Regions from separate parts of the Anabaena sp. FACHB-595 genome, predicted to be linked through region 3. Evidence: riboswitches for the same ligand, from Rfam matches in the RefSeq annotation. Region 3 holds a riboswitch; each other region holds the start of a gene.

Region 1 (6,529 bases), 1.7 Mb from region 3:
TTGCGACTCAATCTGCATGGAAAACAGCAAAACCAATTTTGATGAGGGATGTAGTCGTACTTCCTGCCTTGGGATTCTTAGGAATTATCTTGTTGTGGTGGGTTATTACCCTGGCAAATCATGAATTAATGCCCACTCCACCAGAAGCGTTAGTTGCCCAAGGCCTAACCCAAGAAGCCCTAGCCATCAAACCAGTAATCAAATCCAGCGATTTAGAAAAACCCGATTTGATTGTCGGATACTTTCCCATAAATGATTGTGCGCCATTTGCGATCGCCTGGAAAAAGGCTTCTTTCGCAAGTATGGCTTAAACGTCCAACTCAACCGCGAAGCCAGTTGGGCTACCTCCTGCGACGGCTTAATTTATGGTCGTCTTGATGCTGCGCTTATCGTATCTGGTGCAGTCATCAACGCCCGCATAGCACGCTCCTCTCTCCCCTATGTGCAGCCATAACAATCTATCGTCACGGTAACGCCATGACCATGAACAATATCGCCAGATAGCTGCCGAAATGGGGATTCAATGTTCCCCGGATGATTACAAGGTTGAACCACCAGAAGTATTTTATAGATAAGAAAGGTTTTGACCCCAGTAACCCTGTTGGGTATTTAAATAGTTCTGCAATTAGGGCTAACGCTCCTACTCGTTTTTTCATGTCTTGAACTGGGAATTTTGATTTTTATTGATACATAGTTAAAAACTTTTAGGAGCATTTGATATGAAATATACACCATCAACAATAGATGCTCATGACAAAGCTATACCGCGCACTAATTTTTTAGAAATTGAGAATTTAGTTAGGTCTTATCTAACACCAGATAAAAGTAACTTTGTTGTTTTAGATGGGGTGAATTTAACTATTATTGAAAACGAATTTATTTCTGTAATTGGACATTCTGGATGCGGCAAATCCACTTTATTAAAAATTGTGGCGGGCTTAGAAAAAAGCACTTCTGGCTCAGTCAGGCTTGACGGTAAAGAAATTCACAAGCCAGGTGCGGAAAGAATGATGGTATTTCAAAATTATTCCCTCTTACCGTGGTTAACAGTGAAGAAAAATATCCGTCTAGCAGTTGATGAAGTGTTAAAAAATGCTAATGGAGCAGAAAAAATTGGCATTGTGAACAAACACTTGGCAATGGTAAACTTGACCCCGGCAGCAGATAAATATCCTGATGAAATCTCTGGAGGTATGAAACAAAGAGTAGGGAGTGCCAGAGCCTTAGCCATTCGTCCAAAAATGCTGTTAATGGATGAACCTTTTGGCGCATTAGATGATTTAACTAGAGGTAAATTACAAAGACAAGTATTAGATATCTGGGAAAATAATCGCCAAGCAGTAATGATGATTACCCATGATGTCGATGAGGCAATTTATATGAGCGATCGCCTACGGCGGGGCGTAGCCCATCGCATCGTATTAATGACAAATGGCCCAGCCGCAAACATTGGAGAAATATTAGAAGTACCATTTTCTCATCCACGCGACAGGTCTGCTATACGTAACTCAAAAGCATACTTTGAACTTCGTAATCATGCCTTAAACTTTCTCGACAAATATTTTGCTCAAGAAGAGTAAAGTAGTCTATTATCTCTTTAGTGGGTAGCCTAATTCAAATTAAGTTTGCAATCATTTGGAACGGAGGAACCATGTTATGGGGCGCATCTTGCAGAGAGTAGCTAACCTAGAGTAAACAGTCAAGAGTAACCAAGTATTAAACTCAGCACTCATTACTCATTACTCCGCACTCTTAAAGAGAGACACCTTCCAGTCTTAGCCCGTCAGCTAACTCCGTCGGCAATGGAAGGAACCCCCAAGACTTTGGCTTTGATACCAGTTGTTATTGGGGTTTCCTTACGGATATGAATGTCCGTTTTACCCTGCTTCTCGTTGATGTGTTCGTTAAGTTTAGGAGAAGTTAAAGCTGTGAAAATTAAGCCAATGTTAGCACGCCTGCAAAGTGCTATGGGTCGTGATGATTTAATTGACCAAATGGTTTTATTACCAGAACCCCAAAAAGGTCAAACAACACAATCAATCAACTTAATTGTTGGTTATGACGCTTCTCCTAACAGCCATACAGCACTAGATATAGCCTGTTGGATTGCCCATCAAACAAGGTTGGCGACTAATCAACAAGTCACTGTGCAAGCTGTTTATGTAGTAGAAGATAGCAACACAAAAAATCGTTCTAATATTTTAAGCTTTGCTAAACGCTTGCCGACAATAGAATTGCCGCCAAGTGAAACAAAAAAATCCAGCACATCTGTAATTACTCAACCGAAACTGACAGGAATTAAATCATATCTTCAAACAGACACACTAACACCACTGCAAGAAGCAGATAGAATTATTTGGCAGGCAAGAACTTTGGCTGAAGAATGGCAAGGTTCATTCAAATCTCATCTACGCTTCGGTTGTGTAAGTACAGAGTTGAGAAAAGTTGCAGAATTTGAAGCTGCTGATATCTTATTTTTGGGTTGTAAATCTGTTTATCATCCTCTCATTGAAACCTTAGGTTATAATTTCCCCTGTGCTGTCTTAGGGATTCCTGAATGTATAGATGAATAATTCTGACCCCGACTTTCAGAAGTTATTTATCTAAATGAAAATACAGAAAAAAGTCACCATATTTTAGGTGACTTTTTTCGCTATTACGCAACAATATAAGCTACAAGAGGTAGGCGTGGAAAACTGGCAAGCACTCCTAAGTGTCATCGTATTTATCAGTGTCATCTTTCTAGTTATGACGGAATGGGTGCATTTGACTATTGCAGCCTTATTAGGAGCATTATTATTAGTATTTACTAATGTGATGACTTTACAGGAAGCTGTTGCTTACATTGGTAATAGTTATGGCACACTGGGATTATTTTTTGGTGTAATGGTTTTAGTTAGAGCATTTGAGCCTACTAAGATATTTGATTATTTGGCAACCCAAATAGTGATATTAGCTAAAGGCGATGGTAAGCGTCTTTTACTCGGTATTGTTGCTATTGTTACTCCTATTTGTGCAGTTTTACCAAATGCAACAACAGTGATGTTGTTAGCGCCACTAATTCCACCAATGGCACAAGAAATAGGGATAAATTTTGTACCTTTATTGATATTGATGGTTTTGATTGCCAATAGTGCTGGATTGCTGACATTAGTAGGTGACCCAGCAACATTTATTGTAGGTGATGCTGTCAATATAAGTTTTATAGATTATCTATGGAAACTGAGTTTAGGTGGTGTCATTGCAGTCGCTGTGGTAACTCTCACTTTGCCATTTTTATTCCGCAAAATTTGGCATACAAAATTAGAGAATCTGGAAGAATTACCACACCCAGAAATTAATCATCCACGGGTTTTGAGTCTGGGTGCAGTAATTGTCGCTTTTGTCCTGCTATTTTTTGTGATTGGAGAATCCCTGCCAATACCGATTTCCCCGGCGGCTGTGGCTCTGTTAGGCGCAGCTTTGGCTTTACTACTATCTCACCATAGCAAAATTGATACAGTCAACAATATTTTGCGCGATGTAGACTGGAGTACATTAATATTTTTTATGAGTATTTTTGTGCTGATTGGAGGATTAGAAAAAACAGGCGTAATTGGTGGTCTATCAGGGATATTGGCAGCTATTTTAGGAAAAAATATTATCTTGGGTTCTCTGGTGTTGTTGTTTCTTGTAGGAATTTTATCGAGTGTCGTACCTAATATTCCCTTGGTAGTGGCGATGGTTCCCCTGCTCAAGCAATACCTTGTCACTGTAGGATTAGCACCCGCAGAAGTCTTAGCACGCGACTTTCAAGGACAATTTCCCCCAGAAGTTTTACCATTGTTTTACGCCATGATGTTTGGTGCAACCTTAGGCGGGAATGGTACGTTAGTTGGTGCATCGTCTAACATCGTAGCGGCGGGAATTTCCGAACAGCACGGACGACGGATTTCTTTTAAAACTTTTCTTCACTATGGTATTCCAGTCACAATATTACAACTAATTGCCTCAGCATTGTATGTGTTAATCCGGTTTCTGATTTAGAAAGATTTATTTATATTCAGTGAAAATTAGATATGTTTATACTGGTAGAGAGTGTAATCATACACTCTTGCCTAGAATGGTATTATTGAGTGTAATATGCAAGAATAAATCTTGTATATTTTTTCAGTATTAATCAGGGTTGTCATCTATGAATCTAACCGAAGCCTCTACCGATAACAATGCAAGATCATTAGAGAACGGTAGCATCAATTCAACAATAAATAAACAACAATCCCGTACTAGTGTTAGTGAAAGTAATAATTTAGACAAAATTAGAGAGATTCTCATTGGTAACCAAATGCAGGAACTCGACAAGAGGTTTGCTGGTTTGGAAGAACGGATAGTTAAAGAATTATCTCATGTACGAGATGAAACTAAAGAACGCTTGGATGCTTTAGAGGTATATATAAAGGCGGAAGTTGAAGTTTTAAGTGAAAGTATAAAAAATGAGCAAATGGAAAGAGAATCTCATTTAAAAGCAATTACGGAGGAGTATAAATTTCTTCATACATCATTAGAGAAGAAATTGGTTCAGTTTGCTGAACAAACTATTAGTAATCAACGTAATCTACGCGAACAAATTTTAATTCAATCGAAAAATTTACAAGATGAAATTAGACAAAAATATGAAGAAATAAATAGTTTGATAGAAAAAGAAACTCAGCAACTAAGTCATGATAAAGCTGACCGGACTCATCTGGCAGATTTATTCACAGAAATTGCTTTTCGGCTAAATAAATAAGAAAATCATCCAATATTTTCAGTACATAAGCAGAACAGCGTAAATATTTGCAGGTTGGATAAGGCAGAGATTGTAAGGCTAAGAAAGAGGTTTTTAGCCTAGCTTATCTTTATTTATATAGTTTTATGTTGTCCCCATTGGCTTACTTAAGAGGTAAATATTGCCAGATATATTCTAATTCTCCTGGCTAGTTTGCCTAAAAAATTATCTAATTATAGAGTGTAGTTTGGGGGATTATATTAATGAATAATGATGCAATAGATTCTAGCAGTCAAATATCCCCTGGTAATGACTTATCATTAATTAACAAAATCACTAAAGTTGATGATGAACTTAGTAAACTTCGGAGTTTGTTGTTGGGAGTTGAGCCAGCTAAACTTAACCAACTTTATGAACTTTTAGATAATCCACACATCAGACCAGAAGATATTAGTCGCTTACTTCCAGAGGCTGTGATCTTAAGATCGCAACAAGATAAACAACTAATTGCAGCGATGATTTCTATTGTTGAAGAAGCGATTCAAGTTTCTGTTCAACAAGATGAAAATATACTTTCAGAAGCTTTTTTTCCAGTCATTATTCCTGCATCTCGGAAAGCGATCGCTACATTGCTCGATGAAATGATGCAATCCCTCAACCAAGCTCTAGAGCATAGTTTTTCCTGGGAAAGTTTGCAATGGCGACTAGAAGCGAAACGTACAGGAAAACCATTTGCAGAAATAGTTTTATTGCGGACATTAGTTTATCGAGTAGAACAGATATTCTTAATACATAAAAATACAGGATTATTGTTGCAACATCTTGTAGCCAATCAAGTAACCAGCCAAGACCCAGATTTAGTGGTGGCGATGTTGACCGCTATTCAAGACTTTATCAAAGATTCTTTTAGTGTTCAAAAAACAGATCAATTGCAAAGTTTGCGTTTTGGAGAACTGCGAATCTGGATTACAGAAGGGCCACAAGCCTTATTAGCGGCGACAATCCGGGGTAATCCCCCCCAAGAATTGAGATTAAGTCTGCAAACAGCAATTGAAAAAATTCATCTCAAGCTGAGTCGAGAGATGAAAGACTTTGCTGGGGATGCAAAACCATTTCAAGTATGTCAGCCTTATTTAGAATCTTGCCTAATCAGCCAGTATAAATTTAAATCTGCGTCAAAAAAAAGTTACAAATACGCTTGGACTTTTTTAGGTATTATAGCGATCGCCTGTGGGATTTGGAGTTTTCTTGCTGTCAGAGAGCAATTACGTTGGCGTGCTTACTTGCAAGAACTCGATTCTCAACCCGGTATTGTGGTAACTGACACCAAACAGCAGTTCGGTAAATATTTTATCTCTGGATTGCGTGATCCCTTGGCATCAGATCCCCATACCTTACTACAACAAACAAAACTCAATCCTCAAACAATTGTCAGTCATTGGCAAAGTTATTTATCTTTAGAACCCCAGTTGATGATAAAAAGGGTAAATAAATTACTCCAACCTCCACCTACTGCATCACTAAGAATTGATCATAATGGCGTTCTCTATGCTGTTGGCTCTGCACCCCGTCAATGGATTTTAGCCACACGTAAATCATGGTCTGTAATACCCGGATTAACTCAATTTCAAGATCAGGATCTTGTAGAAAGCGAATTAAACGAATTAGCAATATACCAAAGTCAAATTGAGCGAGAAATTATCTTTTTTCCAGAAGGCTCTCAAGAAATTATTCCTAGTGAATTATCTAAATTAAATAACTTAGTATTAGCAATTAAAAAAC
Region 2 (6,529 bases), 1.3 Mb from region 3:
GGGATTAATCAAGAAAATTTAACTGAGATGCGGAGGATATTAGATGAAGTTCAAACTACCTCGAAAACTCAAAAAAAGCTAAAGTTGATTGTTTCTTCACTGCGCTTGGTGCAAAAGTTATTTAGATAGGACTTACGCACATAGGTTGTCTGTTGAGACCGGGTGTAAGGGTGTAGGGGTGTAAGGGTTTCAAACAGTTATACACGCCAGTTTGTACCCTGCGGGTTCCGCTTTAGCGGTACAAGTCGGGAAACTCCTTCGGATACTCCTACGGAGAAGCAAGCTACGGCAGTCCACCCGGCGGCATAGCCGCACGTGTGGCTGCACTCATCGCCCACGCAACTGGCTCCCCTACACCCCTATACCCTTCTCCGACGCGGAGAGGGGCTTTGAGTACTATGGGGGTTAGGTCTGTATTTAACTCAATTGCAAATCGCTATATTTTGATATGATTTATCACGAAAAAAAATAAATTGAGCGCTTAACGCAAAGCCTCCACCCAACCTTGTTTTGCTACTAACCATTTTCTAAACGCGTCATTGTTATTTGCACTTTTTCCACTTGCTTTGGTGCAGGCATATCATTGAAAATAACGATCGCCTGATGAAATGTTTCTCTACTCTGGTTAACCTCACCCATTCTTTGATATGTTAAACCTAACTGGTAGTAGGCTTTGGCGAGATTGCATTTATCAGATACCTTGTTCATGTTGGCGATCGCTTCTAAATGTTTATCTATCGCCACTGTAAACTGTCCCTGTTCTCGATATAATGATGCTAAACAAGATGTAGCCCTCGCTTCCAAAAAACTGAACTGATTTTGACGACAATGGTTAATAGCTTGATGGCACATCGAGAAAGCCTTGTCTATTAAACCTAAATTTTTATAAGTCAAGCTGAGAAATAGTAAGCTAGTGCCTATACCCCAGGAAGTTAATCTGTCGTGAGATAATCCCTCTTCCGCTTCTCGTAACATCAACTCTACGTTTTCATTATTGCCCACAGAGGAATCTAAATAAGCTAAACAACACAGAGAATAAACAACATATTGATAATAATTTCTGTCTGTTGCCCCTAGATTCTTGACGTAGTAAAAAATCTCACTTGCTCGCTCAATTTCCCATAAATCTGTGTAACAAAGACCTAAATTGAAACTACTGGAAATTCTCTCTTGCAGAAAGTTATTTTTTTCAGCAATCTCATTAGATTTATAGTGGCATTCCAGAGCTAATTTGATATTGCCTATTTGGTGATAAGCTCGCCCCAATAGATTATACAGAATATTCAAATGATAGTCGGAATGTAAATTATGAATGAGGGGATTAATCACAGAAATTAAGGTTTCCAACAAACCCAATCGATTAAATAAAACCCCCAAAGATATACTGTGATCCCACTTTTTGGGTCTACTACGAATAATCACATCAGCAGCTTTTTCATAATCCCCAATTTCCATATAGTGATGATAAGCTTCCAACGCCATCAAAGCATCTTGAGGGTTTTCCACTTGAGTAACACTCTGATTCCAAAATTCTGCTGCTTTGTGGTTAGCAATTTGCCATTCACCACTTTGTTTTAATCTGGCGATCGCCTCTGTACAAATCACCGGATGTAACCAATATTTTCCTTTACGAAACTCTATCAATAAACGGTCTGTCAGATATCTAATTACTCGCCTAGCTTGTTGTTCTGGCACATCCCAAAGTAAACATTGTAATCCCTGAACACTCACATGAGTAACATCTTGATAGCGATAACATCCCAAACGACAAAGCAGCCGATATGCTTCACTATCCATTTGTGCCAAACGGTCAAATTGACTAGCAACTAAATTTTTTAATTCTGGTTCAATTAATAAATCATGCTTATTTTCTCGCCAATAAATATCTGCATTGCCTTCAAAATCTGTAGTAATTGCACCACTAATAATTTGCATAGATTTGGCATTTCCACCAAAAGCTTTACACATTTCACTTAGTGCAGGTGAATTAGATTTAATTTGACAACTAGTAAAAAACTTTTGCCAAGTACACTCATCTAAACCCCCCAGGGGATAGAAAGTCACATCTACATCTGATTCATACAGACGCTCACGACTAGTAATCAAAGTGATAGATTTAATACTAGGGTCTGCTAATACCCGCAACAGTTCTACATAGGAACGACGAGAAGCAATAATCTGACCATTTCTATCCAAAGCAGACTCAAGATTATCAATTAAAACCCCTATTTTGCGCGTTTCATCCCGCAGCTTGCGCCGTAGCCTATCTAGATTAATACCAAACTCTTTACCCGGTTCCTCATTAAAATCAACCCTCAGCCATTCCTCAACCACACTCTCCACAGAAACGATATGTTGGCTTTCCTTAGCCATCCACAACTCTAGGAAATCAAAACCTTGAGCCTTAAAATACCGCCGAGCTAAGGTAGTTTTGCCAACACCACCTTCACCTTGGATGAGGATAATTTTCGCGCCTCGGACAACATAGCTATCAAGTTCGGCTATTTCGCGATCGCGCCCCACAAAGTTATAATCCAGTTCTTGTGGCTTGCCATTATTGAGGACTGGATTTACAATAGGCGACATCTTTTGTAGTCTATGAGATTGCCAAAATCTCTGCACCACTGAAGAAAAGTTTGACTTCGAGACTTTTTCCCCCAAAACGTTCGTCAGTGTTTGCCACAATTGTGCGCCAACTGCTTTTAAATGCGCTTCCGTATAACCACAAATATCAGCAATATTCTGATAAGTTTGTTTTCTATCCTCCCATAAATTACGTAGAATTATTCTTTGAGTTGTGCCTAAACGTTCCCCTGTTTTTCTATAAACCAAACTATCCAAAAGCTCTAGAGCTTCTTCTGCACCCATCTATCGCCTGACTGTATCATTTGTGCTTAATTATAACCATATTTTCACGATTTCACTTTTGGCCACAATACTACAAACTACTTTTTCCTACCCAGTAGGAAATGAGATGTCTTACTTTATCCAACTGCAAATTCTTTGAGACTGTATTACTCTTGTAATCAATACAGGCAAAGTTAAGTTAATTGTCAGGAGATACACGGTTGAGGAGAGATGTTAGTGATCAAGCTGATACTTCTGGCGTACTCATTAACACATATAACTAAGTAAGTCTTCATTCCCAGAGAAGATTTATCTCAGTAGGTTCCTATAGATAAGCGGTAAGCATTAACTAACTAGATTCTGTAGAGCGTGTAAATACTTATGTTCCTCTCCACCCTACAGGAGTTCCATCATGTTGAAGAATGAAGATACCCTACTAGTTCGTTTAGTTGCTAAGTTCTTGAAATACTTTTTGTTGATGCTTTTTGGAGTGGCGATCGCTTACGTGCTTTCCACAGCGTTAGGTGCGTTACACATCATCGAGATACTGGTTGCAGTATTGCAAACCGTGTTTATGCCCTTGGGAGTTATCCTCTTGTGCTTAATCACAATCATGGTCATTTTCGAGTCTGTTCGTTAGTCCAAATCAAAAGAGTGCAAAAATTTTTGCACTCTCAAATTCTTCCTTGTCAACTATTTACCCGATTCAACACTCATGAACGGGCGTATTTCTCAATGCTTCCCTCTAACCACGGGTTTTACTTCTTCCAAGGTAATTTAGTACCCATTTCCGTCCATGCAGAAAAAACAAGATAGATGATAAGAAAGCCTACACCAGCAAAAAAGGCTAATAATTCGTGATTCATAAAATAAATTGCTATATTTTCCAGCTTTATTTTAGAAAAAACCGCATATTTCAATTATCTTACCCATCGTACATATATTTCAAAAATTAAGTAAGAATCCTATAGACAACAAAAAAGTCCGCCTTAGCGGACTAGCGTAGAAGGGTCAAATGATCGAAATTGACTATGAGATTTTTAAATCCCTTCTTTATTGTTAGCAATTTAGTCTGGAAAATCAAGCATTGTAATGCAATACTTTAGACATAAATCCTGTAATTATGTCTTTTGATATATACTTTCTGCATAGCTTATATCATGGAATAAATATTTCCTGATTTTTGTCAATACCCACAGGAAGTATTTATACTGGCAGATTATTTATTATTTATACTTTTTATAACACAAACTAGAAATCTTATCTCAATATTGCCCAAATTATTGTTATCCAATATCCACGGATTTCCGATCAATGCAAGGCAAAATATGGGCTTACTAGTTAATTCTTGCGCCCATAGGTATTGTGGCATAACAGAGCGCTGCAAACATTTAACGGACATTAATCACCGTAAGATTGATGCTGTTTTCAGCAGACATAAGCCAAAATTTTCAAAAATATAGTCGAGGAAATATCTCTTTAGAAAGTTGAATAATCAAAGATATCGCAGTTAATATTCTCAATATAGAAAATACTTGTTCTTACAAAATATTGCCCCATCCCAGCTAGCTTACGACGCTTTTCTAGAGGTGTGAGTAAACAAACTGGAAGCAATTCAAGACATCTTTTTCGTAGAAACTATTGACTATAATGGCGATCGCCAGTAAAGTGTTAAGCAAATGTAAATCAGTCAGCCTAATCTTAATTGCCCCAAACATTGAGGCAATTAAAGAGCGGAGGAACCAAAAATGGGGCGTATTTTGGATTATCCAAAAAGGATATCTCTCAGTCCTAGCCCGTCAGCTAACTTCGTCGGCATTGAGAGGAGATTGAACGTACAGATTTTTATATAATGTCTGTCGTCAGTGTCCTTGGCTGGTAGCTTTACGCTTCGTTTTACCTGCCCTCGACTAGAGGGATGGATACTTATGTCCTAAATTCTGGTGTCTGAGGAAGAAGTAGTTACCTTGAGGTGAAGCTCACTATGTTCCAAAATAAAAAACATCGGATCGCACTTATTTCTGTTTCTGGAGATCCAGCCGTTGAAATAGGTCAAGAAGAAGCCGGTGGTCAGAACGTATATGTTCGAGAAGTAGGCTATGCACTAGCCGAACAAGGTTGGCAAGTTGATATGTTCACTCGCCGTATCAGTCCCGACCAGGCCGAGATTGTCCAACATAGTCCTAATTGCCGCACTATCCGCTTACAAGCGGGGCCGGTTGAATTTATCGGACGTGATCACGTATTTGATTATTTACCGGAATTTGTTGCCGAATTCCAACGCTTCCAAAAGCGCCAAGGTTATAACTATCAACTCATTCACACAAATTACTGGTTGTCATCTTGGGTGGGAATGCAACTGAAAAAGCAACAACCCTTGGTGTTGGTGCATACATACCACTCATTAGGAGCAATCAAATATCAAACGATCGCAGATATACCCGCCATTGCGAATCAGCGATTAGCTATAGAAAAAGCTTGTTTAGAGAGTGTAGACACAGTAGTTGCCACCAGCCCCCAAGAACAGCAACATATGCGCGCCCTGGTTTCTAAGAAGGGACGCATAGAGATGATTCCTTGCGGGACTGACATTAATAACTTCGGAAACATTGAAAAGTCGGCTGCACGGGAAAAACTGGGAATTGAGCCTGATGCCAAGATGGTATTTTATGTAGGTCGTTTTGATCCCCGTAAAGGCATAGAAACCTTAGTCAGAGCGGTTGCTCAGTCTAGGTTGAGAGGTGAAGCAAACCTCCAGTTAGTAATTGGTGGTGGTAGCCGTCCTGGTCAAAGTGATGGCAGAGAGCGCGATCGCATTGCGAATATTGTGGCTGAACTAGAACTGAACGATTGCACCACCTTCGCTGGTCGCCTAGATCATGAAATCCTCCCTTACTACTACGCTGCGGCTGATGTTTGCGTTGTCCCCAGTCACTACGAACCCTTTGGTTTAGTTGCTATTGAAGCGATGGCTAGCAAAACTCCCGTAATCGCCAGTAATGTAGGTGGATTGCAATTTACAGTAGTTCCAGAAGTCACAGGTTTACTTGCACCTCCACAAGATGAGTCAGCTTTTGCTACAGCCATAGACCGCATATTAGCCAACCCAACTTGGCGAGATCAGCTAGGCACAGCCGCCCGCCAGCGAGTGGAAACCACCTTCAGCTGGGCCGGTGTAGCATCCCAATTGAGTCAGCTATACACTCATCTGTTAACTCAAAATGCGCCAGAAAAGAAGGAAAAAGAGGCTGTTGCAGCGTAGTTAAAGTGAGTTTGGTGGAACCTAACCCCAATCCGGTTCCAAATTTAGGGTGCGTCAGTGCGATATAACCTAAATATACTCAGAAATTACTCATACTGACGCACCTTACCAAACCTTCTAATCAGTCTTTCACCCTTCCTGTAGGTGCGCCTCCCTTGGAGACTCACGTTAACAAAGGGAAATTAGGATAAAATCCTGTTTCTAAGTCTTACGAGTCGTGATGCGTAAAGCCCCCAATTATGAGGGACAAAACCAATAAGTTTTGTCCCTCATACGTCTTTTAAGTGGGGGATATAAGCTTTGGAGGATGAATTTATTCATCCGTGATGCGGGTCATTTATGTACTCTAAGACTTTCTGGGTGCTAACTTTCCCTGTAGTGTCAAACATATACGAATGTGTCCACAAACTAGGTAATCTC
Region 3 (6,529 bases):
TCGGGGTAAATATTTACCAAGCTGGCTACGGATTTGCCATCGCCGTTATCAATCACATTTACCTTCTCTAGGTGAATACGTTTAGGAATCTGCACTGCTTCTTGGAGAACGGTTTCAATTTGTTGAATGAGGAATAACTTAGAAGCGTCGCTGCCGGTTTGCTGCCAAACTTGGGAAAGAATGTCGTTAACTAACGCTGCGGCTTTGGCATTTTCTTCTAGGAAAGCTGCTTCCCCTTTGGCTCGGAGTTCTTGGGCTTGGCGACGGGCTTCGGCGGGTAGGACTTCATCGGCTTGTAGGCGTAGGCGTTCTAACTCAGCCCGTAGTACTTGTAAGACTTGTTCGGCTTTGGCTTTCTTTTCTTGTGCAGCCGCCGTGGTAATTTCTTCTTCAGACTTGGCTCTCTGTTCTAGCTGGGCTTTGATGGTGCGGAGTTCGTTTTCTTTCTCCAACACAATGATTTTGTCTTGGGTTTTGGCGACTTGGGCATATTCTTCGGATTGGGCTTCGATTTGTTCGGCTTGGGTGAGTGCGTTGGATTCGGCAATCTCTGCGTCTCGAATCACCAGGGCAATTTGTTTACGTCCCCAAGATTTGAGATAGTCTACATCGTCAGAAACGCTTTGAATTTTTAGGGTGTCCAGTTGCAATCCCAGTTTACTAAGGTCGCGGCTGACATCGGAGGCGATACGTTGGGCAAAACTCAGGCGGTCTTCGTTGAGTTCTTCTGGTGTGAGGGTAGCGACAACACCCCGGAGATAGCCTTCTAGGGTTTCGCGGGAAACACGAGCCAATTCCGAGCGATCGCGGTCTAAAAAGCGTTCAATGGCGTTACCGACAACCACCGGATCTGAGGAAATTTTCACATTGGCGATCGCTTGAATATTTAAAGGCGTTCCCCCTTTGGCGTAAGCATTCCGCACTTCCACCCTTACCGGCATAGTTGTTACATCCATCCGTTTTACCGTTTCCACTATAGGAATCCGAATGGCGCGCCCACCTAATAACACTCGATAACCCATCTCTTGTCCATCTTTAGTCCGCCATTTGCGTCCCGAAAGTATCAAGATTTCGTTGGGTTTACAAATACATAAAAAAGACTTGATAAACCACACAAGTACAAATGCACCAAAAATAGATAGAGCAATAGGCAGACCACCATAAAGTAGACTTTCTATGCCATTATTTTCTTTGTTAGTAGCAGGTGTATTCGGATCAACTTGTGCTACTGTTACAGTCGCTAATTCTTGTTTAATTAAATTCATAGTTATTTATCAAGAGTCATTAGTAATTTCTCAACTGTCAACCGTCATCAGAATATCCTTCTAAACCGCACTATAAACTGCCTCCTGCCCTCTCTTGCTAAACATTAACCACCCAAACCTTATTTCCCTTAATTCGCACGATAACAACAGAATCACCTTGATTAAATTGATGAATTTCATCGGTGAAAGCTACAAAGTCTACTAGAGAACCTTTGAGATTGATCCGTACTTTTCCTGGACTATTTTGGTTTATGGGAACTTCCACAATCCCAAAACAACCAACCACGTTATTAATACGGATCAAACTGTCTACTGCTTGTCGTCGCCGTTGGATATAAATTAATCCCACAATGAAGACACCAACAATGATACCGAAAGCAATTACAACACTAGCAGTTGCGAGAATTGGATTATTCATTACCCTATTTCCAGGTATTTTATAATTATTGTTTATCCTTTATTGGTAACAAAAAACCCAGATGGTGATGAAATAAATCTACTATTGGCACTTTCATAACACATAGCTTTAATTAATATTTAAGAAATACATAAACTGTCGTACATTTAACTTGCATATCTTTTCGGTTTTACCGTTAGGTGTTAGCAGTTAGCAAACCATACAAGCTTATAAGGAAGGCAGAGATACAACATAAATTCTGTTATATCTCTGATGTTATTGAACGCGGTATATGGAGATTCCAGTTGCGGTTCTATAGGTATTTCTGTAGAAGTAGGACAAAGTTATCCGGTATGTTACAAAACTTTACAATATTTTTATTTCAGTGATTGGGATTTTATAGGTGTTAATATTTACACCTATAAAACCTCAAATGGTGTGTTGCTTTACACGAAAACACGCCACATAACAAAAGATCGGCACTAATTATTGATGTGTATGACTAGAACGGTGTAAGGGAACACCAAAAAATAAATTATCCCTATCACCCCACCCCATTAATTGACTAGATTTCTCCAGTGAGATTAACTAGTTCGTGATTACACTTCATCAACTCGTATAAGTCATAAGCGTATAAATCTTCGTGGTTAGGTTCACTACTATGGCTTGCTGCTACGATGGGATCGCCATAGGCATTAGTTCTGCCAATTAGTAAGAGCTTTTTCCCGGCAAACTCTCCAATTAACTTAAATTTATGCTCAGGTAAAAAGTTAACATCAGTGAAAAAGTTGCGATTTTTAATAGACATTTTATTCTCCTGTAATGTTTACGAATACGTGCTTCTATGCTGAGTTTTTCTGACAAACTAATTCAACCAAGCTGCATCAAAAATTTACACCTAGCACAATGACAGATGTTTTCTCTACAGTTTGATCAAAGTTTTATCAGTACTGTGTTGGAATCTTCTTTATGGGAAAAAACAAACTTTCAATCCTATTTATGGTGGCGCTAACAATATCTACTGTGATGAAAGTAAAGGGATGATTTATCTTCAAAAACATGATCAACTGTACCTCAAGGCAACTAATCCGACCTCAGCCCCTAGAAACACAGACTATAAAACCCTGACTTCCAGTGCGAGGACAGGTAAAACGAAGCGTAAGTTTACCAGCCAAGGATACTGACGACAGGCATTATTTGTATAAATGCTGCTCGTTCAATCTCCTCTCAATGCCTACGAAGTTAGCTGACGGGCTAGGACTGAGAGATGTCCTTCTCTAAATGCTCTAAGTCTAAAATTTGAAATCTCTTTTTCATACTTTAGCTTCAGCTTTTTTGGCAGATACGCCCCAAACTTGGTTCCTCCGTTCCTAGCTTCAACCCTGCACATAGGTGTTTTGAGAGTAAAGCTGGATTAGGCAGACTTATTTTTCTTCTCTGTAATACTAACGTGTTACGACGTAAGGTAAAACTCCAGTAAACAAAAAGATACGATCGCATCTATGATACTGATACAGGCGATCGCTTCTTTTCTGCTACCGTTTTGCATACGCAACTAAGGAAATACCCAGAATCACAAACATAAATCCGGCAATACGTGTTGGAGTGAGATCAAAATTGAGTAATCACATCAACGAAATGCAATAAAAATTTAGGCGAGGCGTTCCGCCTACCGTTGGCGATCGATACTTAATTATCAATGTGATTACTTAACTCATTTTACGGGAACACAAGACAAAATTCTTAGTCATTGAGCGAGTATAGATTAAATATTAAAAGCTTGACTAAGGAGTCGGAAGCTGAAAATCACAATTAATTAGTGGAAAAAATCTTACTAATTATACTCTGCTAAATATTGGATTTAGCACCTCGAATAATGTCGCTAATTCATCCAACGACATTACAAGCAAAAGCTCCTTCTGACTAATAAATCTGAATTCTGTTTAGATGTTTGTATCAGCTATTCAGTGTAACTTTAGTTAGCTTAAATGCAGTATGCAAATGTGGCTTCAGTAGTTATGATCAGCCAATTCATCGATAACTATGAGTATCGAAATTGTTGATAATGCTATCCGTTGCTATTTTTTGCCGACTAATTTAATAATTGATAATCTATACAACGTAGAGTTAAAAACTTGTATTTAGCTCATTGATTAATAAGTTAATTATTTGGCTAGATTATGCTTATCTTATAACTATAATCTATGCCACAAACCATGCTGTCAATAATGTTATATACAAGCTCTACTCTACAAAAAAAGTATGATTCATGCAGAATTCCCTAAATAATTTTTCTGGAATTGCATACATCATATTTGGATCTAAGACTATTCAAATTACTCAAGTTAGGTGAATCGTGAATAATCCCAACATCAAGAAAACATCTATCAATTTTATCCAAGCTTTTCTGACTGCGGCTACACTAATTACCGCTTCTGTTGGCCCTGCTCTTGCTAATGACAAAGTTACGATTTTAGGTGCAGAATATGGCGGTAATGGTTGCCCTGACGGATCTGCCAGCGTCAGTGTCAGCCCCGATGGTCAAGAACTAAGTATCCTCTTCGACAACTTTATAGCTGTGGGTAATAAGTCAGGAGAAAGCCGCAAAAGTTGTAATTTGAGCATTCCGATCAAAGTACCCCAAGGCTTTCAAATCTCCCTCTATGATGCTGATTATCGAGGTTATGTTGCTCCCAAGACAACAGGGAGACTCAGGGCAGAGTACTTTTTTGCTGGTCAGCGTGGCCCTGTTTTTTCTCGGACATTTAGAGGCGAAACAGACTACAATGTCCGAGATCAATTAGTGACCGTGGCTGATGTCTGGTCACGCTGTGGTGATAGTGTGAATATGCGGGTGAACGCTGCCATGACCGCCAGTGGTCAAGGGATGGCCACCGTTGACTCTTTTGACCTTGCTCATCGTGGTTTGGTTTATCACATCAAATATCGCCAGTGTCGTTAGGTCTTTTCGGTGTAGCAGGGTGGTTTTATACAAGCAGAGAAACAAGACAACAGTGTTTCAAAGCCTCTACCTTGTGGGGGCAAGGGGTGTATACACCAGTCTGATCAACCTTGCCCTATAACGTTTTGATCCCCCCTAACCCCTCTTAAAAAAGCAGGGCTGTTTCATTCGCTCAGATAAGTATTTTATCAAGAGTATCAGCCAGAAATTTTAGGGAGTCGGCAAGCGAAAAATTACTATTTCCAGCAGTAATTTTCAGTACGATGGCGTTCCGCCCACCATAGGCGATCGCTAGGCTCATAAGCAAATAAAATTTCTCAACTACCTGATTTCTTCGGTGGATAAGCTTGTAATTTAGGGGCTTTTAAGGGATGAAACAGCCCTACTTCTGATCTGCGTTTATACCTTCTGGTGGTTGGACAGCAATGGATAAGCGATCGCCACTAAATCTTGGAGCAAATATTTCCAAATACTTACAGGGAATTTGTTGGCGAGAATATACAACTTTTTTATTTATAGCTGTTGCCAGTAGTGTTAGGACATCACATAGATGATAAAACCTAGACACAAAACGACTTTTCACCCAGTCCCTAGTCCCTAGCTATATTTGTAGTTTTACCGTCAAAATAGCCATTGCCACATAAAAATTATCTCCAGACGCTATAAAAGCATCATGGAGAAAAAGATAATCTTCTATTTAGTTACTCCAAAATTACCAATTCTCGAACTCGAATCAGATTAAGATTTGCTGGCACCTTGCAATTTTTGCTTTTTGTGTTGACGTAAGAATAAACCACCAACAGCTAGCATCCCTAAAGTCATACCAGGTTCGGGAACAGATTGGGGGTCAAAACCTGTAAATCTGCCATTTCCAATCTTAAAAGAGTGGTTGTCACTTTCAAACCCACCACCATCTGTACTAGCTTGAGAGATGACGATCTTGTTGAAAATATCATCACTGCCTTCAGAGTAGAAATGAAGGTAACCATTACGTTCTCCACCATGCTGTGTAGCACTAATAGGAGCTACGGTATTTACATCTTGAGTGGTGAAAGACCTGATCAAAGTGTCCCCATTATAAAAAGAGAAGGTATTATTGTTGCTGATCGCACCCCAGTTAATACCGAAATAATTAAGATAGCTATCTAAGTTAATGGTCACTTTATCACCATTGAAGACAGCTAAGTAACTTGTATCATTGACTTCTCCGTTGGATCCTGCTGGGGCCCATTGGTCTTTTCTTACACTGCTACCGCCGCCATTTTCAAATGAATATTTAGCAAAACCGGTGGTTGGAGCCATACCATTATTGAAATCAATAGTTGTTACACCTGAATCTTGCCAAAACTGAGAATAAGCGCCTTGATTGGTAACACCATTAGGACCAGCAACACCTGTCTCCACCTTGAAGCCAATAGCGTGAGCAGAGCCAGCATAAGCAAAAGAAGCGATCGCTGATGTCGAGACTAATGCGGCACAAACAAGTTTTTTAAGAATCATAATTTTGAACTCTGCCTTTGTCTAATTAGTAAACACAACTCAATTCTGTGAGTAATTACGGTTAAAAGACAGGATATAAATACTAGACTTTAGTTAAAAGCATCTCTGGACACCTTAGTGCTTTATTGCATGACATTAATAAGTAAAAACATTGTCTATATTGAAGGATTTTGCCAAGCAATTTAAAATAAATGTGAAATAAAATTGTACTTGTATAAAATTCCGTCTAAACATGAGAAATCTTGAAGGCAGTATGAATTTGAGAGTTAATAAATCGGTCAGAACCTATATTCTTTTCATAAAGACAATATGAAAATTTAAGTTTTTGACAAAAAGACAAGTATCAATTAGACTACCCCTGGCAATTAGCAACATTTAATCATGTATTCTTCTCAAGCATCTGCC

The links. Region 3 has a riboswitch for cyclic di-AMP ahead of ACN222_RS22600 (hypothetical protein). Riboswitches for the same ligand answer to the same signal wherever they lie in the genome.
Region 1: linked by a shared signal. The riboswitch ahead of ACN222_RS15155 (universal stress protein) and the one ahead of ACN222_RS22600 (hypothetical protein) in region 3 are both predicted to bind cyclic di-AMP.
Region 2: linked by a shared signal. The riboswitch ahead of ACN222_RS16855 (glycosyltransferase family 4 protein) and the one ahead of ACN222_RS22600 (hypothetical protein) in region 3 are both predicted to bind cyclic di-AMP.

What each region holds. Positions count from the first base shown of each region.
Region 1 is NZ_CP183473.1:3,667,899-3,674,427, reverse strand. Features, by position in the region: partial or broken gene ACN222_RS15170 (nitrate ABC transporter, permease protein) at 1-158, shown strand, start outside; partial or broken gene ACN222_RS15165 (ABC transporter substrate-binding protein) at 156-489, shown strand; gene ACN222_RS15160 (ABC transporter ATP-binding protein) at 720-1,580, shown strand; cyclic di-AMP (ydaO/yuaA leader) riboswitch at 1,597-1,814, shown strand; gene ACN222_RS15155 (universal stress protein) at 1,944-2,573, shown strand; gene ACN222_RS15150 (SLC13 family permease) at 2,689-4,026, shown strand; gene ACN222_RS15145 (hypothetical protein) at 4,175-4,768, shown strand; gene ACN222_RS15140 (OmpA family protein) at 5,011-6,529, shown strand, end outside.
Region 2 is NZ_CP183473.1:4,071,432-4,077,960, forward strand. Features, by position in the region: gene ACN222_RS16840 (hypothetical protein) at 1-129, shown strand, start outside; gene ACN222_RS16845 (tetratricopeptide repeat protein) at 517-2,868, opposite strand; gene ACN222_RS16850 (hypothetical protein) at 3,260-3,487, shown strand; cyclic di-AMP (ydaO/yuaA leader) riboswitch at 4,530-4,680, shown strand; gene ACN222_RS16855 (glycosyltransferase family 4 protein) at 4,832-6,109, shown strand; gene tnpA (IS200/IS605-like element ISNsp2 family transposase) at 6,427-6,529, opposite strand, start outside.
Region 3 is NZ_CP183473.1:5,409,210-5,415,738, reverse strand. Features, by position in the region: gene ACN222_RS22610 (flotillin family protein) at 1-1,265, opposite strand, end outside; gene ACN222_RS22605 (NfeD family protein) at 1,363-1,683, opposite strand; gene ACN222_RS22600 (hypothetical protein) at 2,228-2,470, opposite strand; cyclic di-AMP (ydaO/yuaA leader) riboswitch at 2,879-3,093, opposite strand; gene ACN222_RS22595 (DUF4360 domain-containing protein) at 4,019-4,624, shown strand; gene ACN222_RS22590 (hypothetical protein) at 4,797-4,931, opposite strand; gene ACN222_RS22585 (hypothetical protein) at 5,007-5,192, opposite strand; gene ACN222_RS22580 (PEP-CTERM sorting domain-containing protein) at 5,363-6,124, opposite strand; gene ACN222_RS22575 (anhydro-N-acetylmuramic acid kinase) at 6,506-6,529, shown strand, end outside.